4 regions of the Sutcliffiella horikoshii genome follow, and region 2 is predicted to be linked to each of the others. Evidence: riboswitches for the same ligand, from Rfam matches in the RefSeq annotation. Region 2 holds a riboswitch; each other region holds the start of a gene.
The links. Region 2 has a riboswitch for S-adenosylmethionine ahead of K7887_RS18670 (methionine ABC transporter ATP-binding protein). Riboswitches for the same ligand answer to the same signal wherever they lie in the genome.
Positions count from the first base shown of each region.

Region 1: it holds a riboswitch for S-adenosylmethionine, as region 2 does, so the genes downstream of both, metK (methionine adenosyltransferase) here and K7887_RS18670 (methionine ABC transporter ATP-binding protein) in region 2, are expected to answer to the same signal.
Region 3: it holds a riboswitch for S-adenosylmethionine, as region 2 does, so the genes downstream of both, mtnK (S-methyl-5-thioribose kinase) here and K7887_RS18670 (methionine ABC transporter ATP-binding protein) in region 2, are expected to answer to the same signal.
Region 4: it holds a riboswitch for S-adenosylmethionine, as region 2 does, so the genes downstream of both, K7887_RS02265 (YezD family protein) here and K7887_RS18670 (methionine ABC transporter ATP-binding protein) in region 2, are expected to answer to the same signal.

Region 1 is NZ_CP082918.1:3,391,001-3,395,216, reverse strand. Features, by position in the region: gene pckA (phosphoenolpyruvate carboxykinase (ATP)) at 375-1,961, opposite strand; SAM riboswitch class I at 2,370-2,537, shown strand; gene metK (methionine adenosyltransferase) at 2,715-3,914, shown strand; gene abc-f (ribosomal protection-like ABC-F family protein) at 3,985-4,216, opposite strand, start outside.
Region 2 is NZ_CP082918.1:3,612,901-3,617,116, forward strand. Features, by position in the region: gene K7887_RS18660 (MetQ/NlpA family ABC transporter substrate-binding protein) at 58-891, opposite strand; gene K7887_RS18665 (methionine ABC transporter permease) at 911-1,567, opposite strand; gene K7887_RS18670 (methionine ABC transporter ATP-binding protein) at 1,560-2,585, opposite strand; SAM riboswitch class I at 2,721-2,833, opposite strand; gene K7887_RS18675 (diacylglycerol/lipid kinase family protein) at 2,938-3,822, opposite strand; gene K7887_RS18680 (hypothetical protein) at 3,892-4,216, opposite strand, start outside.
Region 3 is NZ_CP082918.1:1,454,027-1,458,242, forward strand. Features, by position in the region: gene mtnA (S-methyl-5-thioribose-1-phosphate isomerase) at 1-766, opposite strand, end outside; gene mtnK (S-methyl-5-thioribose kinase) at 770-1,966, opposite strand; SAM riboswitch class I at 2,068-2,227, opposite strand; gene cspD (cold-shock protein CspD) at 2,547-2,744, shown strand; gene K7887_RS07485 (carbon-nitrogen family hydrolase) at 3,121-3,903, opposite strand; gene K7887_RS07490 (pyridoxal phosphate-dependent aminotransferase) at 4,002-4,216, shown strand, end outside.
Region 4 is NZ_CP082918.1:431,504-435,719, forward strand. Features, by position in the region: gene K7887_RS02255 (diacylglycerol kinase) at 209-1,129, shown strand; gene K7887_RS02260 (hypothetical protein) at 1,291-1,803, shown strand; SAM riboswitch class I at 1,925-2,029, shown strand; gene K7887_RS02265 (YezD family protein) at 2,088-2,249, shown strand; gene K7887_RS02270 (phosphoadenylyl-sulfate reductase) at 2,370-3,086, shown strand; gene K7887_RS02275 (sulfate permease) at 3,117-4,199, shown strand.

The DNA.
Region 1 (4,216 bases), 220 kb from region 2:
CGGTGTGGAAAGGGAAAACGGTTGTAGAGGGAACATCCTATACGCCCGAACGCCGATGAGAAAGAAGGAAACGGTCAAATAGAACGGCTCTATACGCCCGAACGCCGATGAGAAAGAAGGAAACGGTCAAATAGAACGGCTCTATACGCCCGAACGCCGATGAGAAAGAGGGAAACAGTCAAATAGAACGGCTCTATATGCCCGAACACCCAAGAGAAAGAGGGAAACGGTTAAATAGGACAGCTCTATACGCCCGAACCCCCACTAAAAACATGAAAACAGTCATATAGGGGGTTCTTCTAAACGTCCCCCCATAAACTAGAAGGCCAACCAAGTCTCTCAAAGCCTTGGTTGGCCTAAAACATTTATAATTATTATACCGTAGGTCCGCCCAACTCAAGGACTTCCGCAGGTACATTTTCAAACTTCTTGAAGTTCGCTTTGAACTTTCCTGCGAGCTCGCGAGCAAACTGGTCGTATTTTTCTTCGTTATGCCATGTTTTCTTCGGTTGTAACACTTCGTCAGGTACACCTGGAACATGTACTGGAATGGAAACGCCGAAGTATGGATCGGTTTCTACTTCCACATTTGTCAGGTCGCCTTCAAGTGCCGCCTGTACCATAGCTCTTGTGTAAGAAAGCTTCATGCGGCTTCCAACGCCATACTCCCCGCCAGTCCAGCCTGTGTTAACAAGGTAAACCTGTACGTTGTGCTCATCAATTTTCTTGCCAAGCATCTCCGCATAAGTAGTAGCAGGAAGCGGCAGGAATGGTGAACCAAAGCAAGTAGAGAAAGTTGCTTGTGGTGATGTGATTCCACGCTCTGTGCCTGCAAGTTTACTTGTGTAACCACTTAGGAAGTGGAACATTGCCTGTTCTTTTGATAGCTTAGAGATTGGAGGCAATACGCCAGTTGCATCGGCTGTTAAAAAGACGATGGTATTTGGGTGACCGGCAATGCTTGGTTGAACGATATTGTCCATTGCATCCAATGAGTAAGCTGCACGTGTATTTTCTGTTAACGTGGAGTTTTCATAGTCAGCAATTCTTGATTGACCATCAATGACCACATTTTCAAGGACTGAGCCAAAACGGATTGCGTCAAAGATTTGCGGTTCTTTTTCACGAGTCAGACCGATGCATTTAGCATAGCATCCGCCTTCAATGTTAAATACGCCTGTGTTAGACCAGCCGTGCTCGTCGTCTCCGATAAGTTTACGGTTCGGGTCAGCAGATAGCGTTGTTTTACCTGTACCGGAAAGACCGAAGAATAATGCTACATCGCCTTCGCGTCCTACGTTTGCCGAGCAGTGCATTGGCATAATTCCGTTTTCCGGAAGAAGATAATTCATTACAGAGAAAATGGACTTTTTCATTTCTCCGGCATATTCTGTACCACCGATCAGAACAATGCGTTTGCTGAAGGAAATAATGATGAATGCTTCTGAATTTGTTCCGTCTATGACAGGATCTGCTTTGAAATTCGGAGCAGAAACAATGCTGAATGCGGTTTCATGTTTTGCCAATTGCTCTTCATTTGGCTTAATAAATAACTGTTGTGCAAAAAGGTTGTGCCATGCGAATTCGTTGATTACTTGGATTGGCAATTGATATTTTTCATCGGCGCCAGCGAAGCCTTTGAATACAAATACTTCTTCTTTGTTTTCTAAGTATGTGAGAACTTTGTTATATAGGCGATCAAATACTTCTTCAGAGATAGGCGCGTTGACGGTACCCCAGTCAATTTTATCTTTGCTGATTTCTTCTTCTACAATAAATTTATCTTTAGGGGAGCGACCCGTGTATTTGCCAGTCGTTGCGAGTACTGCACCAGTTGAGGTCAGGCAGCCTTCGTTACGGTTTAATATCTTTTCTACCAATTGAGGAACAGACAGTTGAACATGCGTGTTGCTTCCGTAAATTAATTTTGTTAACCCATTATCAATCCCAACCGTTTTCATCATGGATAACTCTCCTTTGATTATATAATTTGCTTATTTATTTTCTCATCTGTTAAAAAGTATAACACATTTAACTTAATAGTCCATACTAATTAGCTTATTTTATGAAAATTTATAGGAATTCGTTAACATTTTGTGAAAAAGAGGCTTATCCAAGTGGAATAGCATTAGATTAACTGATTGAAAGCGTTGTCATTTCTAAGCTTGTCCACTAAAATTTTCACCAAATGTCCTCTCCCATTATAAACCTTGCCAACCAGAAGTAAAAGAAAATGATAATGAGATTTTTCAAGATAAAAGATCTACATAAAAGGAAGTAATTATTTCCTGTAAATTGATGTCGAATTATTTCTCTTTTTTGTTGACATGAAAGGTTTTAGTACGCTAATATAGAACCTTGAACGGATACTCTTATTCCGAGCTGGTGGAGGGACAGGCCCTATGAAACCCAGCAACCTGCTCAAAGGATGAGCGAGCGCGAAAAAGCACGCCGCTGTTTTGTATTAGGCCAATGTTATTGGTCGCTTGAGAAAAGGTGCTAAACCTGAGCAAGGCTATGACCTTGACCGATAAGAGTGAAAGGCTAATTCTCGACATCAAACCTTTCCTCAATTTTGTGGGAAGGTTTTTTCTATTTTTACACAAGATAACATAGAACATCACAATAGGAACTGAGATCCGTATCAAATATAACTGCTGTACGTGAAGAGAAGTCAAACGCTTTTCATAAACAAAAAGGAGGAACTTTTTTTAATGACTAAACAACGTCGTTTATTTACTTCTGAGTCCGTAACGGAAGGCCATCCGGATAAAATTTGTGACCAAATTTCCGATTCTATCCTGGATGCAATCCTAACAAATGATCCGAATGCACGTGTAGCGTGTGAAACATCCGTTACTACTGGATTGGTATTGGTAGCTGGAGAAATTACAACTTCCACTTATGTAGATATTCCTAAAATTGTTCGTGAAACAATCCAAGGCATCGGTTATACTCGTGCAAAGTACGGTTTTGATGCGGAAACTTGTGCGGTACTTACTTCCATCGATGAGCAGTCTGCTGACATCGCAATGGGTGTTGACCAAGCGTTAGAAGCTCGCGAAGGTCAAATGTCAGATGCAGAAATCGAAGCAATCGGAGCTGGAGACCAAGGTCTAATGTTCGGATATGCTTGTAATGAAACAAAAGAATTAATGCCATTACCTATTTCACTGGCGCACAAGCTTTCTCGCCGTTTAACAGAAGTGAGAAAAGATGAGGTTCTTCCTTACTTACGTCCAGACGGTAAAACGCAAGTGACAGTGGAATATGATGAGAACGACCAACCAGTTCGTATTGATACAATCGTAATTTCAACTCAACATCACCCAGAGGTTTCCTTGGAGCGTATCCAACGCAACATCAAGGAATACGTAATCAAGCCGGTAGTTCCTGCTGAATTGATCGACGAGAACACAAAATACTTCATCAACCCGACTGGCCGTTTCGTAATCGGTGGACCACAAGGGGATGCGGGTCTTACAGGACGTAAGATCATCGTTGATACTTACGGTGGATACGCTCGCCACGGTGGTGGAGCATTCTCCGGTAAAGATGCAACGAAAGTAGACCGCTCTGGTGCATATGCTGCACGTTATGTGGCTAAAAACATCGTAGCAAGCGGACTTGCTGACAAGTGTGAAGTTCAATTGGCTTACGCGATCGGTGTTGCACAACCGGTATCCATCGCAGTTGATACTTTCGGAACTGGTAAAGTTTCTGAAGAAAAATTAGTTGAATTGGTTCGCAATAACTTCGACCTTCGTCCAGCAGGAATCATCAAAATGCTAGACCTTCGTCGTCCTATCTACAAGCAAACTGCAGCTTACGGCCACTTCGGACGTAATGATCTGGATCTTCCTTGGGAGCAAACAGACAAAGCAGATGCTTTGAAAGAACAAGCGAACGCTTAATATAGTTAATAAAGAAAACCGCCCGAGAATGAGGCTCTTTGAGAGCTCTATTCTTAGGCGGTTTTTAATTCTAAAGGATTTCTTCTAATTTTATATATAAAGAGTCTCTTTCTGTTTCTAAGACGGTTAGTTCATCTTGCAGCCTTTGAAGTGTAAGTAAATCCTCTTCATTGTTCATCAGAGTTTCCAACTTAACTATCTCTGTTTCCAAATCTTCTAATTGCTTTTCAAATTCTTCGTAGCATCTTTTTTCGCTCGCTTCATAAACCAAGTGCTTTTTCTTTTGCTCAATTTTGGTGATT
Region 2 (4,216 bases):
CACCCTATGTATAGATAAAACCCGTACTTATAAATAAGCACGGGGTCCTTAAAAATCTTATTCTTCGTCAGATGCCTTTGCAGGAAGCACGGATCCTTTGTATTCTTCTTCGATAAATGCTTTAATCTCATCAGATTGAAGCACTTCTACCAATGCTTTGATCTGTTCATTATCTTTATCTTCCTCACGAACAACGATAAGGTTTACGTAAGGATTGTTTTCACCAGATTCTAAAGCGATTGCTTCTTTTTCTGGATCGATATCAGCGCCAAGTGCATAGTTACCGTTAATCAGTACTGCATCTCCGTCGCCATTCAAGTATGCTTGCGGAAGGAAAGCTGCTTCGAATTGAGTATTGAACTCAAGATTCTTAGGGTTCTCATCAATATCATCAACAGATGCAGATGTAACTTCTACACCTTCTTTTAATGTAATTAGTCCTTTTTCTTCAAGCATTGCAAGGATACGGCCATGATCGGCAACAGAGTTACTCATTAAGATTTCCGCTCCTTCAGGAAGCTCTTCCAAGCTGTCATACTCTTTTGAGTATACACCGATTGGTTCAATGTGAACGCCGCCTGCACTTACAAATTCGTAATCATTTTCTTCAATTTGACTTTTCAGATAAGGTTCATGTTGGAAAAAGTTCGCATCAATATCTTTATCACGTAGAGCTTGGTTGGGAATGATGTAATCTGTATATGTTTGAATGTCTAATTCAATTCCCTGGTCTTCTAATAAAGGTTTTGCTTCTTCAAGGATTTCTGCATGCGGTACATTAGATGCACCTATTACCAGCTTACCTTCCTCTATACCTTTTTCACCGCCGCCACATGCAGCAAGTACTAACACTAACAATGATATTACAGCAAAGCTTAAAACTTTTTTCATAATTTTAGTCCCCTCTTTCTTATCGTTTGTCTAGTTTGTTGGTTATTAAATCTCCAATGAATTGGATGATAAATACTATGATTAAGATGATGACTGTACACACTAAGGTTACTTCCCAGTTGTTACGCTGGAAACCATCTAAGAATGCAAGGTTACCCAAACCACCTGCACCGATGATCCCTGCCATCGCTGTGTAACTTACAATTGCAATGGCAGTAACAGTTATACCGGAAACCAATGCTGGCATCGATTCCGGAAGGAGTACTTTCCAGATGATTTCTGAAGTTTTTGCACCCATCGAACGTGCTGCTTCAATGACACCTTTGTCGATTTCACGTAATGCAATTTCAACCATACGTGCGTAAAATGGTGCTGCTCCTATGATCAAGGCTGGCAATGCCGCGTTTGCACCGATAATGGTATCCATGATGAACCTTGTGAAAGGAATAAGTAAAAATATTAAAATGACAAATGGGATGGAACGGAAGATATTTACGAATGCTGCAACCAATCCATTAATTAACCGGCTTTCCCATATGTTCCCCTTAGCTGTTAAAAACAATAATAGTCCTAAAACAATTCCTAGTATAAACGTAGCGACAACCGATATACTGCTCATATAAAGAGTTTCTAAGGTTGCTTCCCACATCTTGTCCCAATTAACTCTCTCAAGCATGTGTCATCACCTCCAACTCCACTTGCTGCTCACGGATAAAACTCAATGCCTCTTGTACTTGCGTTTCTTCTCCATCAAGGTGCACAAAAAGTGTGCCATATGCTCCATTTTGAGTTTGTGAGATTTTCCCTTGAAGGATGTTCACATCAATTGGAAATCTGCGAATCAAATTCGTTATTAAAGGCTGTTCTGCCGAAGTTCCTACAAATGTTAGTTGAATTACTTTTCCTTGTGGGTATTCAGCCAACAAGTGTTCCACTGTTTCTTGCGTATCTTCTGGTTCTGTCACCTGTTTTACGAAGCGTTTTGTAATTGGCTGTTCTGGCTTACGGAAGACATTAAGTACATCTCCCTGTTCCACAACCTTTCCATTTTCCATCACCGCAACTCGATGACAAATTTTCCGAATAACATGCATTTCATGTGTGATTAGTACGATAGTGAGAGATAAACGTTTATTTATATCGACTAAGAGGTCTAGGATGGAATCTGTAGTCTGTGGATCCAATGCCGAAGTCGCTTCATCACATAAAAGGACTTTAGGGTTATTCGCAAGCGCTCTTGCAATCCCTACACGTTGCTTTTGACCTCCGCTAAGTTGAGATGGATAGGAGTCTCCTCTTCCTTCTAAGCCTACAAGCTTGATAAGTTCTTCCACTCGCTTGTTACGCTCTGAACTGCTGACTCCGGCAATTTCAAGTGGAAACGCGATATTTTCCTTCACCGTTCTTGACCATAACAGATTGAAGTGCTGGAAGATCATACTGATTTCCTGGCGTGCTTCTCTCAGTTCTTTGCCCTTAACTTTTGCAAGGTTTCTTCCTGCAACATCCACCACTCCGTCCGTTGGCGTTTCCAGTCCATTTAGCATGCGGATTAAAGTGCTTTTTCCTGCTCCGCTGTACCCAATAACACCGAAAATCTCTCCTTGGTTGATGGATAGATCTATATTATCAACAGCTGTCACTACTCCGTTTTTCGTTTTAAAAACCTTTTTTACACCTTGAAGTGAAATCATGTTCGCACCTACTTTCTTACATTTCCTTGTTTTAGCTTACCCAATTAAGAATAAACAAACGTTTGTTTAATCCCTGAAAATAAAAAATCCCTTCTGCAACAATGAGCAGAAAGGATTAAATGAGAAAAGTCCTTTCTCTCATCTATCAAAGCAAATTGCTTTGTGTGAATTGGCACCAATTTCAACAATTCCTTGTTGACGGTTGCCGGGTTTCATCGGGCACGTCCCTCCACCTCTCTCGATAAGAGATAAACATATATAGTTAAAATTAAGTATTTGGGCAATTCGAATTAACGAGTGTTATCGTATCACGGTGATAAATAGCCTGTCAATTAAAAACTTTCTCCTATATTTAAAAAATCTTTATAGCTTTCTTTTCCACGCTAAAATCAATTGTTCCATTTGGAACGATTTCTCCGTCACATTGCATGATCATGGATGAACTCGTGCTAACTTGTATGGATGAGCCTCTAAGCATCGTGACATTTCGGTGTTTAATATGTTTTCCTTTAAAAGCAAGCGGAAACACAAATAATAACTCCCATCTTCCAATACCAGAAACCACACATATATCCAATGCCCCGTCATTTCCGCAGGCATCTGGGCAGATCATGATTCCTCCTCCATAATAGGGGAGATTTGCTACCGCTATCAGCCACACATCCTGAAACTTATATAACCTTCCATCTACTGCAACAGAAACATCAGACGGTTGATAGGTGAAAAGAACTCTGAAAATATTCAGCACATAAGACAAGCCACCTAAGCCTAATTTATTCAATAAACGTTTCGCCCTTGACCTATTGGTCACTTCTGCAACCTTGCCGTCAAACCCAAGCCCCGCTATCGAAATATAATGCTCTTCACCTACTTTGGGTACATCTATTAGTTGATAGGAACCCTTTAATATCCTAAACAATGCTCCTTCTACATCAAAAGGGACTCCAAGGCTTCTTGCCAAGTCATTTCCCGAACCGGCAGGAACAATCCCGAGAGCCACTTTTTTATGAACCAATTTACTCACCACTTCATGAATGGTACCATCTCCACCGACTACCACGACAGCATGAACCACATTCTCCTCTATATTTTCTATCAATTCACCGGCATGACCTGCATATTCAGTAAATGAGACGTGATAAGTTACACTTTTCTTTTCTAAAAACTTCTCCGCTTCTTTCCACATACGAAGTCCTTTTCCATTTCCGGCAATTTTGTTGACAATAACATGATACACTACCCCTACACCGCCTATAAATTCTCTTTATCTATATAGTTTAATTCGGTATAGGTGAGGACAATTCCTTTAAGATACTTCTTTTCTTTCTGAGCGGTTTACAAGGGTAAATAATGAATCCATAAGCAAGAAATGCCTGAAGGACCCTTTAAATGCCAAACCTTTAACATCTCTCATCTTCGTTCCATTCAAAAGTTCCATTATATCTTCTCTTGATCCTTCTATAACAATATCAGCTACCGTTGCATCCTGTACCAGTTGCATTTGGTTTTTACTTAGTGAAAAAAACGATCTTTCCCCTTGGGTGACTAAACAGCAGCGCAGACTGTAGTAAGGCAAAATTTCCATTACATGCGACTTACTTTTGGCTTTAACAAGAAACATTTCCAAGTTC
Region 3 (4,216 bases), 2.2 Mb from region 2:
CGTATGTGCCAATTTTGTTTGCGGTGTCTCCATTGGCAGTGATTCGGTCAGCGCCGACTATAACAGCTGAAATATTCTTGGTCTTAATGGTGTGCGCAGCCATATTATCGGTAATTAACGTTACATCCACTCCCGATTGTTGCAGCTCCCAGGCAGTTAATCGCGATCCCTGTAGAACTGGTCTTGTTTCACAGGCAAAAGCACTTAATGGGAACTCTTTTTCTTTTGCCAAATGAAATGGAGCTAATGCTGTTCCGTAACGGGCCGTTGCAATAGATCCTGCATTACAGATGGTCAGCAGTTTATCGTTTTTTTGAAACAAGGAAAGAGCATGCTCGCCGATAAGCCTGCATGTTGCTTCGTCCTCGAGTTGGATTTGAATTGCTTCATGAACAAGATTTGTTTTTGCTTCGTTCACGGAAGAAGCGTGCAAAGACACTTGTAGGAGTCGGTCGATTGCCCAAAAAAGGTTTACTGCTGTCGGACGAGAAGTTGCCAAGTAGTCCCGGTCCTTTTTCAACTGGCTGTGAAATTCATCTAAATTAACTATGTTATAAGAGTTTGCAGCGAGAACAAGCCCGTATGCTGCTGTTATGCCAATTGCAGGCGCCCCCCTTACTTTAAGAGTGACAATGGCATCATAGACATCGTTAATGGTATGCAAATCAATGAAAACCGTCTCTTGAGGTAATTTCTGTTGATCTAATAATCGAATATAAGAGTCTTTCCATTCTACAGATAGCGGTAGGTTAGTAGTAATTGTCATGATTTATCCATTCCCTTTTAGTTCATTCTTAAGAAGTGATTCTACATCTTGAATGTTACGGATATTTGCTGCATTTTTAATTAGTGTTTGCCCTAATAACAAAGCTTGTTGTTTTACTGAAATTTTGCGCTCATAAGGTTTGAGGCTATCAAGGTCAGCTACATGCGCCAAACCAATGGTTCGACGAATAACCTCACATCCGGCAAATCCAATTGCATCAGTAAAGACTTTTTTCAGGAAGAAATCCAAGTAGCCTGGTGTTTGCGTGAAATGTTCCACACTGTTTGTCTTCCATAAGTCAGAGAAGGTAAAAGTGAATCCTTCCCAAACTTGATAAAGGTGGGAAGTGATGCTGGCCCTTTGACTGTCGTCTCTGGTGATTGCTTGCAAGAGGATATTGGCAAAGAACTGTCCAACATCAAAGCCGATCGGTCCGAAAAATGCAAATTCAGGGTCAATAACTTTAGTATCGATTTCACTCGCAAAGATGCTTCCTGTATGGAGGTCCCCATGTAGAAGTGCTTCTCCGTTGGTTAAAAATGTGTATTTCAGTTTTGCCACTTCAAGCTTTAATTCCGCATCATTCCAAATATCCTCGACCGAACCAAGCAGCTCAGGCTCATAATCGTTGGTCTCACTTTCATAAAAAGGGTCTGTAAACACTAGATCTTCGGTAATCTTACAAAGCTCTGGATTTGCAAATGCCTGCTGAAGGTTTTTCTTCTCTTGTTGATTTAATCCAAAATCAGAAGTGTAAAACAATGTTTTCGCTAAGTATTCACCAATATGCTTTGACAGAAGCGGAAAGTCCTTGCCATCTAGAAAACCATTTCGAACGATTTCCAAATGGGAGAGGTCTTCCATGATCGTTATCGCTAATGCTTCGTTTGTATAATAAACTTTCGGAATAAGATTAGGTACCAAAGTAGCGGCGTTCTTCAAGTAATTTCCTTCTATTGTTGCTCTGTGCAAGGTCAACGGCCAGCTTTCTCCAACAACCTTTGCATAAGGCAATGCCTGCTTAATAATAATTCCTGTGTTATTTTCGTCTCTAATGTGAAAGACAAGGTTCAAATTTCCATCACCGATTTCACGGCAATGCAATAGCGCACCATCTTTGAAAAATTCAAGATCTTTCGCTAGTGAAATAGCGGTTGATTCTGTTAACGGCTCGTATTCTGTAGTTGCTGTAATGGTCATATTTATTACCCCCGTGTGATTTATTGATTAGTAACGGGGCATTTATTTAAAAATAAAAGCCCCTTTCCATAAGAAAGAGGCTTGAAGAGTAGACTTCTCCCCTCTTATCTGCCAGAAATAACTTCTGCTGGAATTAGCACCGTGCCTTATGAACTAATACGTTCGGCGTCCACAAATGTGTAACGCCCTGTTTCACAACAGTATTACGGTCGGTTGCTGGGTTTCATAGGGCCAAATCCCTCCACCTGCTCTTGATAAGAGATCACAATCATTAAATTGTGAATGTATGAAATTGTGTGAAAATTATTGCTTGATGAAAATAATAACAAGACGCCGGGAAAATTGTCAACAAGTTTTTTGAAAAATCTTTGTTGTAACCAATATCAGATTATTTAAAGAATTTAATGGAATTGTATGAATTGTTTGGTTAAAACCTTGAAAAAATGCTAGGCACCTGTTATTATTAAACTATTATTTTTGTTCGTGAATATGGAAAGTCAGAAACACGTTTTCGTCTTGAAATGTTTGAAAGAGCAAGAATAGTAATATTTACGTGGGTTAACCACAAGGAGGAACAAACATGTTACAAGGTAAAGTAAAATGGTTCAATGCAGAAAAAGGTTTTGGATTCATCGAAGTTGAAGGTCAAGACGACGTATTCGTACACTTCTCCGCAATCCAAGGCGAAGGTTTCAAAACTTTAGAAGAAGGCCAAGAAGTATCTTTCGAAATCGTTGAAGGTGCTCGTGGACCTCAAGCTGCTAACGTTACAAAATAATGCTAGCCAAATAGAAAAGGACTCCACTCCGGAGTCCTTTTTGTTTTGGAAGAATAAGAGAATATGTAATACAGTTGATTTCCGTTCCAGGCGCTTCGCTTGCCTGCGGGCCTTCCACTCCAATCAACAAGGTGGCTTCATTCATTTAAGGGTTAGTGAAAAGCCCTCTAACCGGGTTAGCTGTAAAAGGATTAACGTAACTTTACGCAATGTTCAGCTGTGGATTGGAGCAAATGGCGGAGACTCCAGCGGGGGAGTAACGGTAGGTTGAGACCCCGCAACGAAGTGAGGAGGCTCCAGCGCCGTCCCGCGGAAAGCGAGAAGCCAATTGCGAAAAGGAACAGCGGCGACTAAGCAATCAACTAAAGTAAAAAGATTAATAGTATTGTGGTCTTCGGTCTTCAAAGATTGGGATTCTTTTTCTTACTTCCTCCACCTTATCCAAATCTATCTCAGCTGTAATAATTTCCTCATCTTCCCCGGCTTCAGCCACAATTTCTCCCCAAGGATCAATAATCATCGAGTGCCCTGCAAAAGCATTCTTCGGATCAGCACCAGAACGATTACATGCAATTACATAGCACTGGTTCTCAATGGCCCTTGCAATAAGAAGGGTACGCCAATGATCAACCCTTGCCAAAGGCCACTCTGCAACAACGAATATCGCTTTTGCATCTTTAGTGGTATGCGCGCGGATCCATTCAGGAAAACGGATATCATAGCAAATGAATCCTGCACATGTTTCTCCGTCAAGCTCAAACATCCCATCCGTCTTTCCTGGCTGAAGGAAATGATGCTCGTCCATCAAGCGGAAAAGGTGTAATTTACTATATTCGCCGGCAACTTCGCCATCTTTGTTAACCGTAATCATCGTATTATAAATTCCTTTGTTCGTTTTTTTCGCGACCGAACCGCCCACAATGTGTGTTTTTAGTTCTTTTGCAGCAGATTTAAGGAATTTGGTCGTGACAAAACCGCCAGAATCGGCAATTTTATCAAGGCGCCCGAGATCATATCCTGTAGACCACAGTTCAGGAAGAACAATGATATCAGGTCGATCTTTTCCTGCAACTGTCAAAAGTTCACATGCTTTTTCTATATTTGCCTCGGGATCACCGAAAGCTACATCAAATTGAATACAAGCTATTTTCCATTTCATAATTTTATCCCCCCGTTGAAAAAGTACTTTACAAGTTGAATCTAACAATATATGATTTGTGACTAGGATTTCAAGAATTTTTTAAGTAGGTGAAAAAGGTGAAACACTTTCAACAATCTGAATTATTAAATACACTGCCTAAACAGTTCTTTGCTTCATTGGTTGAAAAGGTGGGGAAGGTTGTCGCACAAGGTCATGATGTGATTAATCTTGGACAAGGAAACCCTGATCAGCCGACTCCTGAACATATTGTAAAGTCGTTACAGGAAGCCGTTGAAAAACCAAATCATCATAAATATTCCCCGTTTCAGGG
Region 4 (4,216 bases), 1.1 Mb from region 2:
TTGGAACAATAGATTCCGCATTTCTCAAAATTTTCATTTTAATTGCATATCCACACCAGAATAGGCTAATATGTTATCAGTAGTGGATTCAGGTTCACTACTTAGTGGTATTGGTAAATATAACTATTCTATATAACAACATACAGAGACAGACTACACATAAATATAAAAGAGGGCTTAGTTAAATATACGTTTAGGATGATGGGAAATGAAACGAGCTAGGGTAATATACAATCCAACATCTGGCCGCGAGCTGTTCAAAAAGCATCTGCCAGAAGTGTTGGTTCGATTAGAAAAAGCCGGCTATGAAACATCCTGCCATGCAACAACTGGACATGGAGATGCGACAGAAGCGGCTAAGCTTGCAGTTGAACGCAGGTATGAACTTGTCGTGGCAGCCGGTGGAGATGGAACAATAAATGAAGTGGTCAACGGTCTTGCAGAACAGGACTACCGTCCACAACTTGGTATTATTCCAGTGGGAACGACCAACGACTTTGCCAGAGCACTTGACCTGCCACGTGATGATATATTAGCTTGTGTGGATGTTATTGCAGAAGGCGTCCCAATGCCAGTGGATATTGGAAAAGCCAATGATCAATACTTCATGAATATTGCTGGTGGCGGAAAAATGACCGAGCTGTCTTATGAGGTACCAATCAAGATGAAGACAATGCTTGGCCAGCTTGCCTACTACCTAAAAGGAATCGAGATGCTTCCATCTATTCGCCCGACGAACGTAACGATTGAATACGACGGAAAGATCTTTGAAGGCGAAATTATGCTGTTCCTTGTCTCCTTATCCAATTCAGTAGGCGGCTTCGAAAAGCTTGCGCCAGACTCCTGCATGAACGACGGAATGTTTGATATGATCATTCTTAAAAAAGCAAACATTGCAGACTTCATCCGTATTGCTTCTATGGCATTGCGCGGAGATCATGTGAAAGATGATTTAGTCATCTACACGAAGGCGAACAGGGTAAAAGTAAACACTCAAGAGAAAATGCAGCTAAATCTAGACGGCGAGTACGGTGGACTGCTTCCTGGGGAATTCGTTAACCTTTACCGTCATCTTGATGTCCTTGTTACGGAAAAGCGTAAGAAAATAGAAATGGCTAAATGCGAATAGAAATAAGCGGCGGAGAATGAATCCGCTGCTTATTTTTTTTTGAAAAATAGTGCGGAATCCTTTCTGCATAGGAATCTCGCATCATTTTTATTTTATTGCAACATAGACAAGGAAAAATATGTTAATGTTGAGTAAAATGGGAATGCCAGGAGGGGTTAGGATTGGTTAGTACAAAGGGGAGTAAGTATGAGGATATGTCTTGGATGGGAAGCTTGAAGAGGTTATCTGTTTTGTGTTGTCTTACAATAGTGTTAACAGGCTGTAATTTGTTTGCTCAAGGAGAACCGGATCCTGAATTCACCATCTCCTCCACTTCTGTTGGCATGGGCGGGAATGAGTATGAAACGGTGCAGTATGTCCGCTACTCCATGATTCTCACATACAATGAAAGTTTGAAAATAGCGGAAGATACGGTAGAACCCTTACTGGCCGGATGGTTGGAGGAGCGGATGCTGGACCATGAAATTGAACTGGCAGAGGAATTAGGGGATGGGCAATTCAAGCTGGAAGGGAAAGTGACCTTTGATCCGAACGGATTATCAAAAGTTGATTTGGTGAAACTCGAAGAACAAGAAGAAACAGTACAAGGTGTTCTTTTTGAAACGGTCTCGGGAGATTCCTATCAAGCTGCCATCATTGATTCGGAAACCAAGCTTACAAAGATTGGGGAATGAAGTAGCTGACTAGGACCAACTTCCCAAAAATAAAAAAATCTAAAAAAACAGTCAATAACATTGTTGACAATTCATATAAGTATGGTAGGATTAATTTTATCAAAAACAACAAATGAATCGACGCTTATCTAGAGCGGCTGAGGGACTGGCCCGTTGAAGCCCGGCAACCTGCGAACAGCAAGGTGCCAATTCCAGCAAAATGGATACCCATTTTGGAAGATAAGGTGCAGCATACATACGATGCGCCTTTTCCATAATGGGAGAGGCGTTTTTTATTTGGTGAAATGGAGGCGAGCCAACTGGCAAAGTCAGAATGGGAAGACGTGGTAACCCACTTGGAAAGAATGCTGCAATCCATCAAGTTTGGATCTATCACCCTAGTCGTACAGGATGGAAAAGTCATTCAGATAGAAAAAAATGAGAAGGTTCGCCTTCAAAAAAAATAAACACTCGCTGACCAGACAAACTGGAGGCGGTCACTTTACATGATGCTTGGCTTGGAACAACAAGCATGCACATTAAAGGGGCTGCCTTTTTGCGTTGGAAAAGAAAGGAGCAGTAACAGCATGAACCAGAAAATCACGTATGAAAATTGGAAGGAGATCTCGTCCACCTTCGAGGTTGATGATGACTCAAGAGGCGCCACCGTTGTTTTGGAGTGGGCCTATAGAGTTTACGACTCCGACGAGATAATCTATGCATCAAGTTTTGGTGCGGAGGCAGTGGTGCTGATCGACCTAATTCAAGAAGTAAAGCCTGATGCGAAAATTGTTTTTTTAGATACAGATTTGCATTTTCCGGAAACGTATAAGGTTATTGAGCAGATAGAAGAGAGATATCCGAAGTTGCAGATTGAGAAGAGGAAGCCGCAGCTAACGTTGGAGCAACAAGCCGCGGCACATGGCACGGTTCTTTGGAAAAGAGATCCCGGAAAGTGCTGCCAAATACGGAAGGTGGAACCTTTACGAGAAGCACTCACGCCAAAAAAGGCATGGATATCTGGTCTCAGAAGGGAACAATCCCCAACGAGGGCAGCCACGAATTTCCTCAACCAGGATGACAAGTTTCAAAACATCAAAATTTGCCCGCTCATCCATTGGACATGGGGGGATGTTTGGAATCATATTCGGAGCCGAGGACTTCCCTATAACGAGCTACACGATCATGGCTATCCAAGCATCGGCTGTTTTCCCTGTACACAGGCAGTCGGTGCGGAAGGTGATTCCCGCGCTGGCCGCTGGGCGGGTAGCGGCAAGACGGAGTGCGGCCTGCATACAAACTAAGGTTGGCAGTGAAGTGAAGGAGGAAAAAACATGTTAGTTACCATAGCTGTCATCGTTGGTCTGTTTTTCGCCATGAATATCGGGGCGAGCGGTGCGGCAGCATCCATGGGAATTGCCTATGGTGCAGGAGTTGTAAAAAGGAATGTGGCTTTGGTGCTATGTGGGATTGCGGTGTTCTTTGGAGCGTGGCTCGGCGGCGGAGAGGTCGTCAAGACAATGGGGAGCGGAATTGTGCCACAGAGTACCTTTACGGTGGCCATCGCCCTGATTGTCATCGCATCTGCGGCCCTATCTTTATTTTTAGCAAATGTGTTCGGCATCCCGCTTTCCACCAGTGAAGTGACCGTCGGTGCGGTTGTCGGAGCCGGAATTGTCTATCAATCCGTGTTTGTCGGAAAGCTCGCCTGGATTGTTTCGTTCTGGCTGCTGACACCGGTTCTGGCGTTTTTGTTAGCAATCGGGGCAACCTGGGTGTTGAAAAATAGAGTGGTTGATAGATGGGTTAAGTCGTCAAGGGCCGTTCCAATCTTGTCGGTGCTGGTCGTGGTGATGGGAGTGTTTGAAGCATTTTCCGCGGGGATGAACAATGTTGCCAATGCGGTGGGACCGCTTGTCGGAGCAGGGATTATGAACACTGGGCAGGGAATTCTGTGGGGAGGATTGTTTGTAGCTTTGGGCGCGCTATTGCTTGGCCAACGTGTCATGGAAACGAATGGCAAGAAGATTACAAAGCTGCGGCTGGAGGAAGGATGCGTCATTTCGGGCACGGGAGCCGGAATCGTCACGGTTGCCTCGGTGTTTGGCATTCCCGTGCCACTGACACAAATTACGACGTCTTCGATTATCGGGATTGGTTTTGTGAAGCAGGGGCGATCTGTTTTGCAAAAGGACATCGTCGTACAGCTGTTAGTTGTGTGGGTGGTGTCTCCGGTGTTATCGATGGTACTTTCCTACACGCTGATTCAGCTGTTGATTGAGCAAAATGTGTATCCGGTGATTGCGATGATCGGAGTGCTGGTATCGGTGTTCGGGGTGAAGTTTTTGATGCAGCGGTCGGGAGGAACTGGTTCTGGTTCCGGTGCGGCGGTGGTTTCGGCTGGGAGTGAGGAGTGACGGGGGATATTAAATTA